DNA from 3 places in the Micromonospora sp. NPDC001898 genome. Region 3 is predicted to be linked to each of the others. Evidence: riboswitches for the same ligand, from Rfam matches in the RefSeq annotation. Region 3 holds a riboswitch; each other region holds the start of a gene.
What was found. Region 3 has a riboswitch for cyclic di-AMP ahead of ACFYZF_RS11470 (C39 family peptidase). Riboswitches for the same ligand answer to the same signal wherever they lie in the genome.
Positions count from the first base shown of each region.

Region 1: it holds a riboswitch for cyclic di-AMP, as region 3 does, so the genes downstream of both, ACFYZF_RS28195 (coiled-coil domain-containing protein) here and ACFYZF_RS11470 (C39 family peptidase) in region 3, are expected to answer to the same signal.
Region 2: it holds a riboswitch for cyclic di-AMP, as region 3 does, so the genes downstream of both, ACFYZF_RS17290 (coiled-coil domain-containing protein) here and ACFYZF_RS11470 (C39 family peptidase) in region 3, are expected to answer to the same signal.

Region 1 is NZ_JBIATC010000024.1:51,348-56,919, reverse strand. Features, by position in the region: gene ACFYZF_RS28210 (hypothetical protein) at 7-153, opposite strand; gene ACFYZF_RS28205 (STAS domain-containing protein) at 504-872, shown strand; gene ACFYZF_RS28200 (SRPBCC family protein) at 994-1,464, shown strand; gene ACFYZF_RS28195 (coiled-coil domain-containing protein) at 1,543-2,622, opposite strand; cyclic di-AMP (ydaO/yuaA leader) riboswitch at 2,627-2,756, opposite strand; gene ACFYZF_RS28190 (cation diffusion facilitator family transporter) at 2,910-3,824, opposite strand; gene ACFYZF_RS28185 (HelD family protein) at 3,930-5,572, opposite strand, start outside.
Region 2 is NZ_JBIATC010000006.1:382,870-388,441, reverse strand. Features, by position in the region: gene ACFYZF_RS17310 (metal-sensitive transcriptional regulator) at 1-77, shown strand, start outside; gene ACFYZF_RS17305 (DUF305 domain-containing protein) at 223-852, opposite strand; gene ACFYZF_RS17300 (hypothetical protein) at 944-1,588, opposite strand; gene ACFYZF_RS17295 (YibE/F family protein) at 2,040-3,443, shown strand; cyclic di-AMP (ydaO/yuaA leader) riboswitch at 3,610-3,741, shown strand; gene ACFYZF_RS17290 (coiled-coil domain-containing protein) at 3,745-4,767, shown strand; gene ACFYZF_RS17285 (carbonic anhydrase) at 4,846-5,572, opposite strand, start outside.
Region 3 is NZ_JBIATC010000004.1:203,001-208,572, forward strand. Features, by position in the region: gene ACFYZF_RS11455 (acyltransferase family protein) at 1-466, shown strand, start outside; gene ACFYZF_RS11460 (hypothetical protein) at 631-1,023, shown strand; gene ACFYZF_RS11465 (hypothetical protein) at 1,154-1,915, shown strand; cyclic di-AMP (ydaO/yuaA leader) riboswitch at 2,233-2,375, shown strand; gene ACFYZF_RS11470 (C39 family peptidase) at 2,599-3,462, shown strand; gene ACFYZF_RS11475 (CDP-glycerol glycerophosphotransferase family protein) at 3,614-5,320, opposite strand; gene ACFYZF_RS11480 (D-ribitol-5-phosphate cytidylyltransferase) at 5,364-5,572, opposite strand, start outside.

The sequences.
Region 1 (5,572 bases), on a different contig from region 3:
CGGCGGTCAGCGGACGGAAACCACGGCAGCGCCACGGGCGAAGTCGTCGCCGTCGTCGTCATCGTCGTCGTCACCCGCGCCGCCGAAGCCGCAGGCCAGCACGAGAGCGAGCAGTGCGCCGACGCCGGCGAGGCCGGCCAGTCTCCGGATCATGAGTGGTCCTTCCGTGGTACGGGTGACGGACGCCACCGAGCGTAGGCGGGGCGGGCAACCGCAGCGGTGACCACTCTCACCCGGTCCGCTGTGGGCGGGGCGGGGCGCGCCCGGCGCACAATGTGCGCGCGAAGGTCGGAGGTCACCGTTACCCTGGGTCGGCGACGTCGGCCCAGGTCGATCGTCCGCTGAGCAGGACGTGAAAAGTCCGGATAAGGGCCGGCCCGCGGTGCCCTGATCCATGAATTGCTCATCCCGAGGGGTGGCGACCGAGGCCGTCGGAGGAATACTCTCGGTCGCGGCCCGCGTACTGATGAGGCGCCCGTGAACGGGCGAGTGGAGGTGCTCGCGTGAGCCTGTCGATCGTGAAGTCGGTACTGTCGGGTGGTGTCATCGAGATCGTCCCGCGCGGCGAAATCGACGTCGACACCGCGTACGAGGTGCGCGAAGCCATCGCAGAGGTGCTCGCCAAGGGGCGTCCCGCCCGCATCGAGCTCAACATGCGTCTCGTCACCTTCATCGACTCCGTCGGTATCAGCGCGATGGTGGCCGGTTTCCAGACCGCCGAGGTCAGCAGCGTGAAGCTGGTCGTCACCGAGCCGAGCCGGTTCGTGCACCGACAGCTCTGGGTGACCGGGCTGCTCGGCCTGTTCGGCGCTCCGGAGCCCTACTACGCGGGTGCCGGCGCCGCCACCCCCGAGGTGCTGCCGGGCGCCTGACGGCCGCCCGCCCCGGGCACCCCCCCCCGGGTCGGTTCACCGTGGGCCGGTCACTACGGGTCGGTTCACCGTGGCCGGGGCGGGTGTTCCCTCCGGGGGCCGGGTGGGGGACGATCGGGACGTGCTTCGGCGAGACACCTTCCAGTATTCGGTTCAGGCCCGCTGCCCGCGGGCCGAGGCGGTGGCTCTGCTCGGCGACCCGGCCCGGCAGGACGAGCTGCATCCGCTGATCACGCGGGTGCGCCGGCTGCCGCCCCGGCCGGGCGCCCGGGCCAGTTACGCCATCACCGACCGGCTCGCCGCCGGGCCGCTGCGCTTCCCGGTGACGTACCAGGCGGATGTGCTGGTCGTCACCGACGACGAGATCGTCACGGTGGCCCGGCAGCGGCCGGCCACCACCGTGCGCAACCGCACCCGGCTGCGTGACGAGCCGGGTGGGGTGGTCCGGATCGACGTGGAGATCACCCTTGCCGCCCCGGCGCCGCTGTTCCGGTACGCCTTCCGGCAGGCCCGGTCGGCGCACCTCGGGCTGGCCCGGAGGCTGGGAGAGGTGCTGGACCGCGCCGGGGACGGCCCGGCTCAGCCCGCCTGAGCGGCGCGGCCGGGCCGCCGCCTGGCCCCACGGCTTGTGCGTGTGGCCCCCGGATGGCGGGGGCCACACGCCGCGCGGTCAGTACACCGACAGGTGCACGTGGTTGGTGTGGTCGCTGGACGGGTCCCCGTTGCCCCCGCTGTACGACTTCCAGCCGCTGCTGGGCAGCCAGATCTGCCTGAACCAGATCACGTACAGCACGGCGAGGTTGTCGGCGTTGCGGATGTAGTACGCCGCCAGGTTGTTGCCGTAGGTGCGGTCCCCGCCGGAGGCCACCCCGCCGAAGCCGCCCTTCTGGGCGGCGAAGTCGCACGCCCGTCCCTTGGGATGCTCGCCGGAGCCGCTGGGCCGGTGGCAGGAGACGTACCGGGTGAAGCCGGCCGACTTGGCCTGCTGGAGCGCGTGCAGCGTCCGTGGGGTGATGCAGCCGTTGGCCGGGGTCGGGTCGTTCACGCTGCACGACTCCGACGGCCATGACCCGTCGGAGTTGCGCTTCGCCGGGGTGGCGTTCGCGCTGGAGGTGCCCCGGTTGGCCCCGCCGCCGCCGCTGGCGCTGGCGCTGGCCTTCTCGTTGGCCACGGTCAGGGCCTGCTCGGCCTGATCCTTGCGCTTGGCCATCACGGTGACCTGCTTGCGCTGCTCGCGGATCTCCCCGTCGAGGGCCAGCCGGGTCTTGGCGGCCTGGTCCCGGGTCTCCAGCAGGTCGCGCAGCGCCCGGTCCTCGTTGGTGGCGACCGCGTCCAGCGCGGCGATCCGGTCCAGGAAGCCTGCGGGGTTGGTGCTGTTGAGCAGCGCGGACACCGGGCTGAGCCGGCCCGACTTGTACGCCACGCCGGCGATCTCGTCGACCTTGGCGCCGCGTACGGTCAGCTCCGCCTCGACGGTCTTGAGCTGGCTGCCGAGCTGCTGCTGCCGCTTGACCGAGCTGGCCAGGGCTCTCTTGGCGTCCAGGTAGCCCTTGCTGGCCGCTTCGAGTTGGGCGCGCAGGGCGGGGGTGCCGCCCTCCTCGTCCTGGCCGGGCGTGGGGGCGCGCAGGCCGGTGGGTGGGGCCGCGCCGGCCGGGGACACCGGCCCGAACCCGAGGCCGACGGCGAGCGTCAGCACCAGCATCGCCGCCATCCGGGCGGCGGTCCTTCGTACAGGTGCCACTACTGGCATACGTATGTCCTTCCGTCAGTCGCCGACCGGGTTAGCTGACGGGTTCGGGACGGAAGATCCCTACCACTCAGGCGGATGCACCCCACGAACATGGTTCCCCGGCTCGCCAGGAGGCGATTAGGCGGCGGCCACCGCAGGCGCCGGAGGGCGCCGCCCGGCGGAGGCCGGATGAGAGCTTACCGGTGCGGATGAGACCCCCGCTGCTTCCGTGACGGACGGTGCGTGGGTCAATGCTGTCATAACCGGCATGAGGGCACATTACACCACTTAATTGATGGGCGTGGGTATCACCAGCCGGTCGGCCCGCAGGGGCCCGCCGACGCCCCGGGCTCCACCTGCAACGTGGCGTGCTCGATGTGGAAGTCCTCGTGCAGGGCGGTGCGGGCCGCGGTCAGCACCGCGCCCACCTCGGCGTCCGGCGCCATGGTCAGGTGGGCCGAGGCGACCTCCATGCCGGAGGTCAGCGTCCAGACGTGCAGGTCGTGCACCTCGACCACGCCGGGCACCGCCACCAGCCGGTCGTGCACCGCGGTCACCTGGAGGTGTTCCGGCGCGGCCTGCACCAGGATGCGCACCGCGGCCCGCCCGAGCCGCCAGGTGCGGGGCAGGATGAACACGCCGATCGCGACGGCCACCAGTGGGTCCGCCCACCACCAGTCGGTGACGGCGATCAGCGCCGCGGCACCGATCACCCCGACCGATCCGAGCAGGTCGCCCAGCACCTCTAGGTACGCCCCGCGCATGTTGATGCTCTCCTTCGCCCCGCTGCGCAGCAGGGCGAACGCGGCAACGTTGGCGAGCAGGCCCAGCGTCGCCACCACGAGCATCGGGCCGGCGGTCACCTCGGGTGGATCGCCGAACCGGCGGACCGCCTCGACGAGGACGTAGACCGCGACGCCGCTGAGCAGGACGGCGTTGCCGAGCGCGGCGAGCACCTCCAGCCGGTAGAGCCCGAAGGTGCGCTGGGGGTCGGCGGTGGCCCGCCGGGTGGCGGTGATCGCGGCCAGCGCCATGCCGATGCCGAGCACGTCGGTGAACATGTGCCCGGCGTCGGAGAGCAGTGCCAGCGAGCCGGTGCCGAACGCGGCCACCGCCTCGACGATCATCAGGGCGGTGAGCAGCCCGAAGGCCGCCCAGAGTCGCCCTGAGTGGCGGTCTGCGGCGTTCGCCACCGCGCCGTGGTGGTCATGACCTGCGCCCACGCCAACACCCTCCGTCCCCGATCCGGACCCGGTTTAATTTATGCTCACATCGCTATGTATGCAAGTGAAATCGGGCGTCCGACCGGGGACGGGGGCCCCGGCCGGTCAGCCGGTCGGATCGATCGTGGTCAGCCGCTGGGTGGCCCGGGACAGCGCCACGTACAGCGTCCGCACGCCGGAGCCCGGATCGGCCCGGATCTCGGCCGGGGCGACCAGCGCCACCCCGTCGTACTCCATGCCCTTGGCCTGGAGACTGGTCACCACCTGGAGGCGCGGCGCGGCCAGGCCGGCGAGCCAGCCGGCGACCTCGTCCCGGCGCGGCACCGGCGTGACCACCCCGACCGTCCCCTCCACCTCGCCGAGCAGCGTGGCGACCGCCGCGACGGTGGCCCGTTCCAGCTCGGCCGGCGGCACGGTCAGCGCTACCGGCTCCACGCCGGTGGACCGCACCGCGCTGGGCAGCCTGAGGTCCGGGTAGAGCCGGCGGATCTCCGCCGCCGCCACCGCGAAGATCTCCGCCGAGTTGCGGTAGTTGGTGGTCAGCTCGAACTGGTGCCGACGCCGCCGGCCCAGCGCCTGGTCCCGGGCCCGGGTCAGCTCCTCCTCCGCGCCCGTCCACGCGGTCTGCGCCGGGTCGCCCACCACCGTCCAGGACGCCAGCCGGCCGCGCCGGCCGACCATCCGCCACTGCATCGGGGAGACGTCCTGCGCCTCGTCGACCACCACGTGCGCGTAGTCGCGGTAGTCCTCCGGGCGTTCTCGGGCCGCCTCGCGGGCCGCCCGCTGCCGGTCGGCCTGCGTGCTCAGCTCCCGCACGCCCCCGGCGAGCTGGAACGGGTCCCGCTTGGCCCGCTTCGGCTGCATCGGCTTGCCCAGCAGCGCGTCCAACTCGTCCAGCAGCGCGATGTCGGCGATCGTGAGTCCCTCGTCGTCCAACGTCCGGTACGCCTCGGCGAGCAGTCCGATCTCCGCCCGGGACAGGATCCCCCCGGCGTACCGGCGCAGCCGGTCCGGGCGGGCCAGCCAGCCCAGCACGTGCCGAGGGTGCAGCCGGGGCCACCACGCCTTCAGGAACTCGCGGAAATCGGGCCGCTCGGCGATCTCGGCCTCGAACGCGGGCTGCTCGGGCAGCTGGCGGATGCTCAGCCGCCGGGCCTGGGCCCACAGCGCGGCGAACACCCCGTCGAAGCCGGCCCGACGCGCCTCGTTGCGGCGGGCACCCCGGGACAGCGCCCGGTCCCGGATGCCGTCCAACTCCCGGCGGTCCAGCCGGAGCAGCGCGCCCCGGTAGAGCAGCCGCAGCTCGCCCGGCCCGCCCGGCACCGCGTCCCGCGCAGCCTGCTCAAGCACCCGCCGCATCCGCAGCGATCCCTTCACCGCCGCGACCTCGGGCGGGTCGGTGCGCGTCGCGTCCATCCCCGGGAACAGCGAGCCGAGCGAGTGCAGCGTCGCGGTCTCCTCGCCCAGCGACGGCAGCACCGAGGCGATGTACTCCACGAACACCGCCGACGGGCCGACCACCAGGATGCCGCCGCCGGCGTACCGGCTGCGATCGGAGTACAGCAGGTACGCCGCCCGGTGCAGGGCGACCGCCGTCTTGCCCGTCCCCGGGCCGCCGGAGACGATCGTCACCCCGGAGCCGGGGGAGCGGATCGCCTCGTCCTGCTCCCGCTGGATGGTGGCGATGATGTCCCGCATGCCCCGGCCGGTGGCCCGGGACAGGGTGGCCAGCAGCGCGCCGTCGCCCA
Region 2 (5,572 bases), on a different contig from region 3:
GCGCGGCCGAGGGCCGGGCCGACGAGATGGCCACCGAGATGATGGCCGCCGTCGGCCGCCTCATGAAGCGCGGCTGACCGCGCCCGCCGCCGCCCGCGCCGCCCGTTCCCGTTTTCCGCCGCGGGGCCCGACCCAGTCCCGTGGCCAGGACCGGCCTTTGGCTCGCCGCCCGGGACCGGGGGCGGGCCGGAGAGACCCGCCCCCATCACAAGGCCCCCGGCTTCAGAGCCTGGCGAGGATCTTGTTCATGGCGTCGATCTCGCCCTGCTGGGCGGTGACGATCCCCTGGGCCATCGCCTTGGCCTCGGCGTGCGTGCCCTTCGCCAGCTCCTCCTTCGCCATGGTGATCGCACCCTCATGGTGGGCGATCATCATGGTCAGGAACTGCCGGTCGAACTCCGGGCCGGTCGCGCCCGCCAGCCTGGTCATGTCCGCGTCGGACATCATTCCGGGCATGCCGTGGTCCATCCCCGGCATCCCGTGCCCGGGCCCGTCCGACGGGACGGGACGGCCCCACCCGGTGAGCCAGCCCGTCATGGTCGCGATCTCCGGCCCCTGGGCACCCTTGATCTGAACGGCGAGGCGCTTGACCTCGGCGTCGGCGGCCCGGGAGCCGGCCAACTCGGCCATCTCCACCGCCTGCCGATGGTGCGGGATCATCATCTGGGCGAACATCACGTCGGCGTCGCCGAACGTGGCCGACCCGCTCGCCGGTGCGCCGCTGGTCGCGGCGGGCGGCGTGTCGTGGCCGGAGGAGGTGTGGTCGGCGGAGCCGCAGGCGCTCAGGGCCAGGGCTGCGATGAGCGCCCCGCCGGCCAGGGCGGCGCGGCGCGCGATCGTACGAGTGGTCACGGTCTGGATCCTTCGATGTCGAGTGCGTACGCGGGCAGGACGGGGACACGGGTCGCCGGCAGCAGGGGCCGGGCGCCCGCGTCGAGGCGTCCTACGTACGCGACACCGAGATCTCGGCCAGCCACAGGCCGATCGGCCGGGGCGGTGGGGCGCGCGGACCGGCGGGCGGCCCGGCGTGCCGACGGGCGGACGGGCCGACCGACCGCACCCCGCTGAGCAGGAGCACGGCCACGAACAGCGCCACCGCGAGCGCGCCGAGCACCGCCAGGCAGATGCTCCAGCCGGGCGGGCCGGCACCGGGATCGCCGGCGGGCACCAGCCGCGCGGACGGGCACCCCGCCACCGGACACCCCCCGGGCAACACCCGCATCGCGCCCACCCGCGTCACGCCGGCGCGGAGCACGGCGCCCGCCCCAGCGTCGACAACGGGAAGGGCAGCGCCGGTCGCGCCGGCCGGATGGAAGGCAGCGCCGGCCGCGTGGAGGGCCGCGCCGATGGCCACCGGAAGGGCAGCGCCCGTCATGGCGGTCATGGCGGAAGCGCCGCCCGTCGTGGTGGCGCGGTAGGAGGCGGCCGGGTGTGCGTCGGGAGACCCGGCCCGGTCGTGACCGCCGTGGCCACCGCCGCCGTGCGCGCCGTGGCCGAGAGTGTGCATCGCGGCCAGCCCGACCAGGGTGCAGATCATCAGCGTGAGCCGGGCCCACCGCCCGGCAGTCAGCACCGTCGCCGTCCGCACCCGGTCCACGCTAGCCGGTCCGGCCGAACGCCCGGGCCGAACACGCCACGAGCGGTCGCACCGCCGCCCACCGGTCCCGGCCGGTGCGGCTACCGGCCCCCGCACCCGGGCGGGCCGATCGACCCGGAGGTCAGTCGGGACATGTCCGGCGGGCCGATCGGGCACGCGATCTGCGTTCCCCAGGTGGGGATGGCTACCATTTCGGGCGATGGTCGTCCGGATTCCGCACCGACCGCCCGCGCACCCCGCCGCCGGGCGGCACCGACCCGGCGGCCGGTGCCGGGCCGCCGCACCGCCCCGCCCCGCGTTGTCCGTGCGTGACGCCACGGACACCGGGGGAACCTTCTCGCCGGCGAGTCCGACCCGACGGGTCGGGCCGGACGACGGGAACGCTGAACCGCCCGGTCCACCGGGCCGCACCCCGCGCTGACACACCGTTTGGAGACCGTCGATGGGTGCCGACCACACCCGACCGGCCCCGCCCGCCCCTCCCGGGGTACGGCGGGTCCTCGTCGCGACCGTGGTGCCGCTCTTCGTGATCACCGTGATCGCGGCAGTCGCCCTCTGGCCCCGCGACGGGGGCCCGCAGGTCGACGGCAGCCCGGCGGTGCCCCGGTACCACGGCACGGTGACCCGGGTGGTCACCGAGGCGTGCCCGCCGCAGCCGGAGACGCCGGAGGGCGAGGCTGGGCCGGGCGCGCAGGACGGCCCGTGCGGCACGGTCACCGTCCGGGTGGAGCAGGGGCCGGACGCGGGACAGCAGGTCGGGACGCCGGTCCCGACCGGCCCCGGCGCGCCCACCGTCGCCGTCGACGACCGGATCGTCCTGGTCGAACTGACCGACCCGGCCGACCCGTCGACGAGCGCCTACAGCATCGCCGAGCACCAGCGTGGCACCCCGCTGGTGTGGCTGGCGGTGGTGTTCGCGCTGGCGATCGTCGCCTTCGGCCGTTGGCGAGGGCTGGCCGCCCTGGCCGGCCTGGCCGCCAGTTTCGCCATCCTGCTGACGTTCGTGCTGCCCGGGATCGGCGCCGGCGGGTCACCGCTGCTGATCGCCATCGTCGGCTCGGCGTTGATCATGTTCGTGGTGTTGTACCTCACCCACGGGGTGAGCGCGCAGACCTCCGTCGCCGTCCTCGGCACCCTGGGCAGCCTGGTGCTCACCGGCGTCCTCGGCACCCTGGCCGCCGCCGCCACCCACCTCACCGGCCACGGCAGCGAGGACGCCACCACCCTGTCGATGTTCCGGGGCGACGTGGACCTGCACGGCCTGCTGCTGGCCGGCATCATCATCGGCTCGCTCGGGGTGCTCGACGACGTCACGGTCACCCAGGCTGCCACGGTGACCGAGTTGGCGAACGCCAACCCGGGGCTGTCCCGGTTGCAGCTCTACCGGGCGGCCACCCGGGTCGGCCGGGCACACGTCGCGTCCACGGTGAACACCATCGTGCTGGCGTACGCGGGCGCGTCGCTGCCGCTGCTGCTCCTGCTCACCGCCGACTCCCGCCCGGTGACCGAGATCCTGACCACCGAGTTCATGGCGCAGGAGATCGTCCGCAGCGCCGTCGCCACACTGGGCCTGATCGCCGCCGTACCGCTGACGACCGGGCTGGCCGCAGTGGTCACCGCAGCGGGTCGGGCCGCAGCGACCGGGCCCGGCCGGCCGGGCGGCGACGGGGACGTGCCTGCCTCGCGTACCCCCGGCGCAGCCCGGCACCCGGCGGAGCCGGACCTCGCGCTGGAGGCGCTCAGCGGTGGGCGGCCCGACGACCGGTTTCCCGGCGGGCCGGCCCGCCCCACCGATTCCCCGGCCCGGTGGGCCGGCCGAGAAGGGAGCACGGACAGCACATGGTGACACTTCACAGCGCGACCGAGAGTGGTGTCACGGGTGAGAATCGCGTCACTGACTACCGAAAGCAATTGCAAAATAACGCTTTTAGTCGGCATCCGGACGTAGATCCCCACGAGGGCTGTCGGGTAACCTCGCTGCCGGTCACCGCCGAAGGCGCGCAGCGGCGCCTGCGGTGCCGCCGCCCAATCGCCGCGAGGCGAGCCGGGGATCCAGGTACCTGGGGTGAATCCGCGACAGCGGTAGGGGCCACTTCCGCCCCGAACCCGTCAGCTAACCCGGCCGGCGGTCGATGGAAGGGAAAACTGTGACGGCACCCCTGCGCCGCTGGCTGGCACCCGTGGCGGCCGTGTTCGCCGCGCTGGCGATCCTCGCCGGGCCGGCCGCCCCGGCGTTCGCCGCGCCCTCCACCCCCAAACCCTCGGGGCACGAGGAGGACGACGAGCCCAAGCTGATCACCGACGTCATCGAGGCCGCCAACCGGGACTACACCCAGGCCCAGTCGAAGCTCGACAAGTCCAAGAAGCGCCAGCTCCAGCTCGCTCTGGAGGTGAAGCGGGCCGAACAGGAGTTGGACGCGCTCGCCCCGCAGATCAGCGAGATGGCCGCCCAGTCGTACCGGACCGGGCGGATCGGCGCGATGGCGATGCTGCTGGAGAGCGGCGCCCCGGACTCGTTCGTCGAGCGCGCCACCGCCCTCGACCAGCTCAATATGATCAACGCTCGGAAGCTGGGCGAGGTCAACGACGCCAAGAAGCACGCGGAGCAGGCCAAGCTCGCGGTCGACGCCGAGATCCGCGAGCAGCAGAAGCAGACCGCGATCATGGCGAAGAAGCAGCACGACGCCGAGAAATCCCTCGCACTGGTCGGTGGCAAGGGCTTCACCGGCGGCCTGGTCGACGCCACCTCCCCGGTCGCGCGGATGGCGCCGGGCCGGACCGGGGACGGTGAGTGGCGGCCCGAGTCGCGCACCGAGAACGACCCGACCACCTCCGGCACGATCACCCCCCGGACGCTGCACGCGTACAAGGAGACCAAGAGGGCCGGTTTCCACCGGTTCGTCGGCTGCTACCGCCCGGGCGGGCCGTGGGAGCACCCCAAGGGCCGGGCCTGCGACTGGTCGCTACAGAACAGCGGTTTCTCCCCCTGGCACAACAACGACACCCGGATGTACGGCAACAACCTCGCCGCGTTCCTCATCCGCAACGCCGACCGGCTCGGCATCTACTACGTCATCTGGAACCGGCAGATATGGTTCCCGGCGACCGGTTGGAAGTCCTACAGCGGGCCCTCCGACCACACCGACCACGTGCACATGTCGCTGCTCTGACGCCGCCGCCACGCGACCGAGGGCCGTCCCGCACACCCGCGGGGGCGGCCCTCGCCGTGTCGTGGCCCTACGAGCGTCTCAGGCGGCGGCCGGGGCTGCCGGATTGGCCGGCGTGACTCCCGGGGGTGGGGTGGGCGCGTCCTGGGCGGCCGGGGCCGCGGCGGAGGGGACGGCCGGGGCCACGGCGACGGCCGGGGCGAAGCCGGCGGGCACCGCTGCCACCGTCCGCACCCCGCCCGCGCTGAGCCGGTACGACATCCCGACCACCGCGCACCTCCCGGCGGTGACCTCGGCGGCCAGCACGAACGAGTCGGCGAGCATCGCCTCGACGGTCTGCGCGATGTGGATGTCGACGATCCCGTTGATGTCCTCGACCCCGCGCTCGGCGGCCCGGCGAAGACTGGGCACCACGGCGTCCACCACGGCCCGCAGGTGGCCGACGGGCGCGGTTCCGGTGCTGGCCGCCGCCCGGGCCGCCTGCACGGCGCCGCAGGAGTCGTGGCCGAGCACCACCACCAGCGGGGTGCCCAGCACGGTCACCGCGTACTCCACGCTGCCCAGCACCTCGGGGCCGACGGTGTGCCCGGCGGTGCGGACCACGAAGAGGTCGCCCAGCCCTCGGTCGAAGATGATCTCGGCGGCCAGCCGGGAGTCGGAGCAGCCGACGATCACCGCGAACGGGTGCTGGCCGTCGGCGACGGCCGCCCGGTGGCCGGCGTCCTGGTTCGGATGGCGCGGCACCCCGGTGACGAACCGGTGGTTTCCGGCGTGCAACTCCGCGAGGGCCTGGCCCGGAGCGAGCGGG
Region 3 (5,572 bases):
GCAGTGGATCCGCGCCGAGCTGTGGGCGGCCCTGCTCGCGGCGGCGTACCTGCTGGTCATCGCAGCCGCCGCCGACGCGGACGTGCGCGGGGCGCGGACGCCGTGGCGGTCCCGGCCGATGGTCTGGCTCGGCGAGGTCTCCTTCGCCTTCTACCTGGTACACGTCTTCGTCATGGTCACCGTGCTGCGGCTGGCCGACCGGCTCGGCGTGGGGCTGCCCGGCTGGTGGGGACCGCTGGCCGTGGTCGGCTTCCTACTGGTGAACCTGGGGCTGGCCGCGCTGCTGCACCGGTGGGTCGAGATGCCGCTGACCCGCCGGCTCGGGCCGCCCCGCCGGCCCCGCCCGCCGGCTCCGGGCGGCGGGACGGTCCCCGGCGACCCGGCGGGGCCGCCCGGCCCGGCGACGACGGCCGTCCCCGCACCGGAGCACCCCCGCGAGCAGGTCGCGGTCCCCGAGCGGCACTGACCGCCCCGATCCCGCGCCGCCCCGCCGGGGCCCGGGACGCCGCCCACGGCCCCGTGGCGTACTCGTGGGGTGGGCCGACGGGCCGGGGAAGAACCGGACGATCGGGACGTCGCGACACGCCTGCCATCGGTGCGTCCCGCGGCAGGCTTCGGTAGCGTGAGCGGGTGCTTCCCGCCGCGCCGAACTGTCCTTTGTGGTGGGTCGCGCGCTGGACCGCCCGGATGCTGACCAGCCTGGCCGTCGCGGTCGCTTTCTCGCTGGGCGCCGGGTCGCTGTCGTTCGACCCGGCGCCGCCCACCGACGCCGCGGGCGGGTCCGCGGCCTGGTCTCCGCCGGGCAGCCCGGCCGGCCTCGGGTTGTCCGACCCCGACCCCGGCCCGGCCGCCGGGATGCGTGCGGTCGACCCTGGCCGGGCCGCCGCCGCCGCCCCCGCGCACCCCGGCGTGGTCCCGGCAGCCCTCGTGGGCCGGTCCGTGGTCGACCCGGCCCCGGCGCACCGGATGCCCGTCGGCCCCGCCCCGACGACCGCCGGGTCGCGCGCGCCGCCGCGCGGCTGACCCGTCCGCGACGCCGCCGTCTCGCGACCTCACCTCCGGATCCGTCCGCCCGGCCCGGTGGCGCCCCCGCGCCCCGCCCGGTGGCGCGGAGCGCCCGCTTCCCCCATCCACCCGCCGTTAGGTGCCGACCATGGACATCGTTCTCTACCAGTTCCTCGTCGAGGTGCCGCTGGCCGCCACCATCTGGTCGGTGCTGCTGGTGGTGGCGCTCGGCGTCCTCACCGCCCTGGTCGCCCGCCCGCAGCGGGACCGGCCGGTGGCCGACCCCGCCCCGCCCGCCGTCGACCCGGCCATCGAGGAGGCCGTCGACCTGCGCCGGTACGCCGAGGAGGTGGGGGTGGCCGCCGCCGGCGCCGCCCAGACCGCCCGCCGGCGGCGCGAAGTGTGGCTGGCCGCCCAGGATGCCCTCGATCGGTCCTGGCAGGCGTACGACGACGCGGAGGCCGCCGCGCGGCGCTTCTCCGGCGCGGGGGCACTGCCGGCGCCGCGCACCCCCCGCACCCCCGCCGAGTACGCCGCCCGGGAGCGCTGGCTGCACCACGCGGCCACGGCCGCCCACCTGCGCGGCGAGCTGTCCATCCGGCAGCTCTGCGACGTCTTCGCGCACCGGGACGGCTGGGATCCCCGGCTGCATCCGGTCCAGCAGGAGGTCGTGCTGGCCCGGGCGGTGCGGGACGGGAGGCAGGCCGGCCACCGGGCGGCGGCGGCCCGGGAGCGGGACGCCTGGCATGCCGCCGAACTGGCCGCCGAGGCCGCCCGGGTGCTGGCCGTCGAGGCGTACCGCGCCGCGGAGCGGGCCCGCCCCGTCCGGGTGCCCGCACCCCGGGCCGCGACGGCGGAGGCTCGCCGTACTGTCCCGGCCGCCCGCTGGCACCCGGCCCGGGTCGGCTGACCCGCCCCTGACGCGGGCGGGTCGCGGTGCCGCCCCGAATTTCTTTATGACGCCGGTCACATCGCCCGGGTAAACGGGCAGTCGACCCATCGGGGTGGGTCCACCGACATAACTCGCCGACGATCAAGACTGATCGTCCGGTTGTCGCCCGAAGGCACCCGGAAGGCCCGTAATCCCATTGAGTCGCGTCAGTTCCCAATGTGTTGCAAGAAAGCTGATCGGAGAGGGTTTAAGCAGGTGGGAAGGGCTTGGCAGGGCCTCGACCGGCCAGTAATGTCGGCCCGTCCGGTGCGGTACCCGATCGCAAGAGGCGACGCCGCGCCGACCCGCTTAATCGTGACCATCACGAACCGGGGACCCAGTGCACGTGTGGGGTGAATCCGCGGGCCACGGCCCGTGGTAGGGCGATCTTCCCGCCCGAATCCGTCAGCTAACCCGGTAGGCGGTCTCGGAAGGAGTGCCATCTTCGTGCAGCGCGACCCCATCCCTCGGTTGTTCCTCCACCGCGGCGCCGTGGTGCCCGCGTCCGTCGCCCCCGGGCTGACGAACTGACCGGCGCACCCGCCCGTACGCCCGGCTGACCGGGCATCTTCCCAGAGCCGACCTGACCGGCTGTGGACGTCTCCGTCCACGCCACCGTGCGACGACGCATGCCCAGGCGCCCCGCTCTCCGTCCCATCCCCGTGGAGGAACACGTGAACAACCACCTCAAGCGGCAGTTGCGACGTCTCGCCACCGAGCGCCCGTACCAGGTCGTCGCCGGCTCGGCCGCGGCGCTCCTGCTGGCCTCCGGCACCGGTGTGTTGCTGGCCGGCGCCGACGACACCCCCGCCCCCCGGCAGACCACCAATGCCGCCGTGGCCGAGATCGCACCCCGCCTCGACAGCGCGGCCAGCCGCGCCCAGGCCCGGGTCGGCGCGACCCCGTCCTCCAGCGCCTCGCCGTCGCCGAGCGCCACCACGGCCGCGCCGAACCCCGACCTGACCACCAAGGCGGCCCCGAAGCAGACCACGGCGAAGCCGGCCACCCCGAAGACGCCGTCGTCGAAGGTTCTCGACTACGCGTACCAGGCGCAGACCACCTACTACTACTGCGGCCCCGCGGCGGTGCGCAACGCGCTCTCCGCCACCGGCGTCGGGAGCACCCAGGACGGGCTGGCCAGCCGCCTCGGCACCACCGAGATGGGCACCAACTCGGCCGAGGACACCACCCGGGTGCTCAACGCGATGGTCAAGGGCGACCCGTACCAGACCCGGATGATCCCGGGCGGCGCCGCCACCGGGGCGCAGATCGACCGGCTCAAGGCAGACGTGGTGAAGGCGGTCGGCGCCGGGCGCGGCGTCGTGGTGAACATCGCCGGCGACGCCACCGACGTCGACGGCGGCTGGCACTCCTTCCCCGGCGGCCACTACATCGCCGTCGTGGGTTACCGCAACGAAGGCCGTACCGTGCGGATCGCCGACTCGGCCAACCCGGCCGCCTCGGCGTACTGGATCAGCACCACGGCCCTGGCGCACTGGGCGGCGACCAGGGGCTACTCGGCCTGATCACCCTCCCCCCACCGGGCCCCGGCTCTCCCCGTGAGCCGGGGCCCGGTGCCGTCCCGGGCCGGCACCGCGGCGTCCGGGGTGCCGGCCGGCACTGCGGCCGTGACCGAACCCGTCAGCTCCAACCTCAACCCTGACGCGAACCTCTTGATCACCGGGGGGAGGGGGCGGGGGAGGGCGGGGTGGGGGTCGGGCGGGGAGTGGGTGGGGTCCAGGTCGGGGTCAGTTCGCGGCGGGCCGCCGCCAGGAACGCCTCGGCGTACTGGTGGGCGGGGAAGTCGCCCAGGTAGCGGGAGCGGGTGGCCCAGCGGGCCGCCGCCTGGGGGTCGGTGTCGAGCAGGTGACCGAGCACCTCGTCGAGGTTGGCCGCGTCGCGTCGCAGCACGTAGCCCGAGCCGGCCAGGGGGAACCGCTCGACGAACCGGTCGCCGTCGCCGCCCATGTCCGTGACCGCGTACGGTTTGCCGGAGTAGAGGTAGTCGGAGATCACCCCGGAGACGTCCGAGAGAAGCGCGTCGGACCGGTTCACGCAGTCGACCAGGGAAATCTCCCGGCTGGCCGCAGCGCCCCAGACGTGCTGCCGGCCGGTGCGGGCCCGGTCCGCGGCGAGCAGCTCCGTGAGCCGGGCGAGCTGCCGCGCCGACCCCGGATTCTGCCCGGTGTACGGGTGGGCGCGCAGGATCACCGTCGCGCCCCGGGCCAGCAGCCCTCGGACGATGGCTTCGCCCACCGGCAGTGAGCAGTAGTTCGCGTCGGCGTGGTGGCCGGTCCAGGTCGGGGTGTAGAGGACCGTCGGGTTCGGCAGGCCGGTTGCCGGCTCCCGGTGCACCTCGATCGACTCGACCTGCGGGCGGCCGACCACGACGAACTTCTCCGCCGGGATGTCGACCCCCGCGCGGGCGTACCGCTCGACCGCGGCCGGGCCGGCCACGAAGATCCGGTCGAAGATCGCCGAGACCGGGTTGGCGCTGGGCGCCTTGTCGCTGTCGCCGTGGTGGATCTGCACGTGGGTGAGCTGGGTGAACCGGATGCAGTGGCTGTTCTTCGCCCCGTGGTTGACGTAGAACGCCACCTTGAGACTCGGCACCAGCGCCTCGTCCATCGCCTTCAGGGTGGGGCAGTACACCACCGGCGCGGTGGTGGCCGCGGCGATCGGGGCGAGGAACTCCGGCTCCCGCACCATCACGAGGAACGGCCGGCCGATCCGCTCCAGGTAGGGCAGCCACATGGTGACCTGGTACTCCGACCCGGGCGGGGCGGAGAAGTGCAGCAGGAACTCCGGCTGGTGCGCCCGCAGCGCCCGGGTCACCGCGCTGCCCCCGGTGCCCGGCCGGAACCGCCGGCGGGCCAGGTCCAGGGCCACCGCCCCGGCGCCCGCGCCGACGCCCAGCGCCAGCAGCAGGGCGACGTACGCCGGCAGCGCCAGCGCGGCGACCAGCGCCACCGCGGCGAGCAGCACCAGCAGGGCGTCGGCCAGCCGACCGGCGACCAGCGGGGCCCACGACCGGGCCGGTAGGTTGGCGGCCCGGATCTCCAGGTCCCCGGCCTGCCGCAGCGGCCCCACCAGCAGCACCAGCCCCAGCAGCACCAGGGCCGTGGCGGCCAGCGCCGGGTCGAAGCCGGCGTCGAGCCGGCGGGCGTACCCGACCAGGATGCCGGCCGCGAGCAGCACCGACTCGGCGGTGCTGTCGGCGGCCGGCCGGACCCGGCGCTCCCAGCCGGCGGCGGCCAGGGCCGCCACCGCGAGCGCCAGCCCCCAGCCGGTCGCCCCGGTCAGCGCGAGGGCGAGGAACGCCAGCACCGCCAGGCCGGTGGTCGCCACCCGGGCGGTCAGCTTCCTGACCAGGTCACCACGCATGTCGTTCCCGCTTCTCCCGCCGTGTCGCGGTGGGCGTCGTCGCTCAGCCGGCCGTGGCCGGGGTCGCCGTCGGCGCGCCCTGGGCGGGAACGTTCGCGGCGGGCCCCTCGCCCAGCGCCCGCCGGACGTCGATGACCTGCCCGGTCAGCTCGGAGATCAGCACGTCCAGCGAGGACTGGGCGACGGTCTCCGCGGCGAGCAGGGTGTGCTCCGGCTCCTCGCCGAACGCCTTGGTGCGCATCGGGGTGGCGG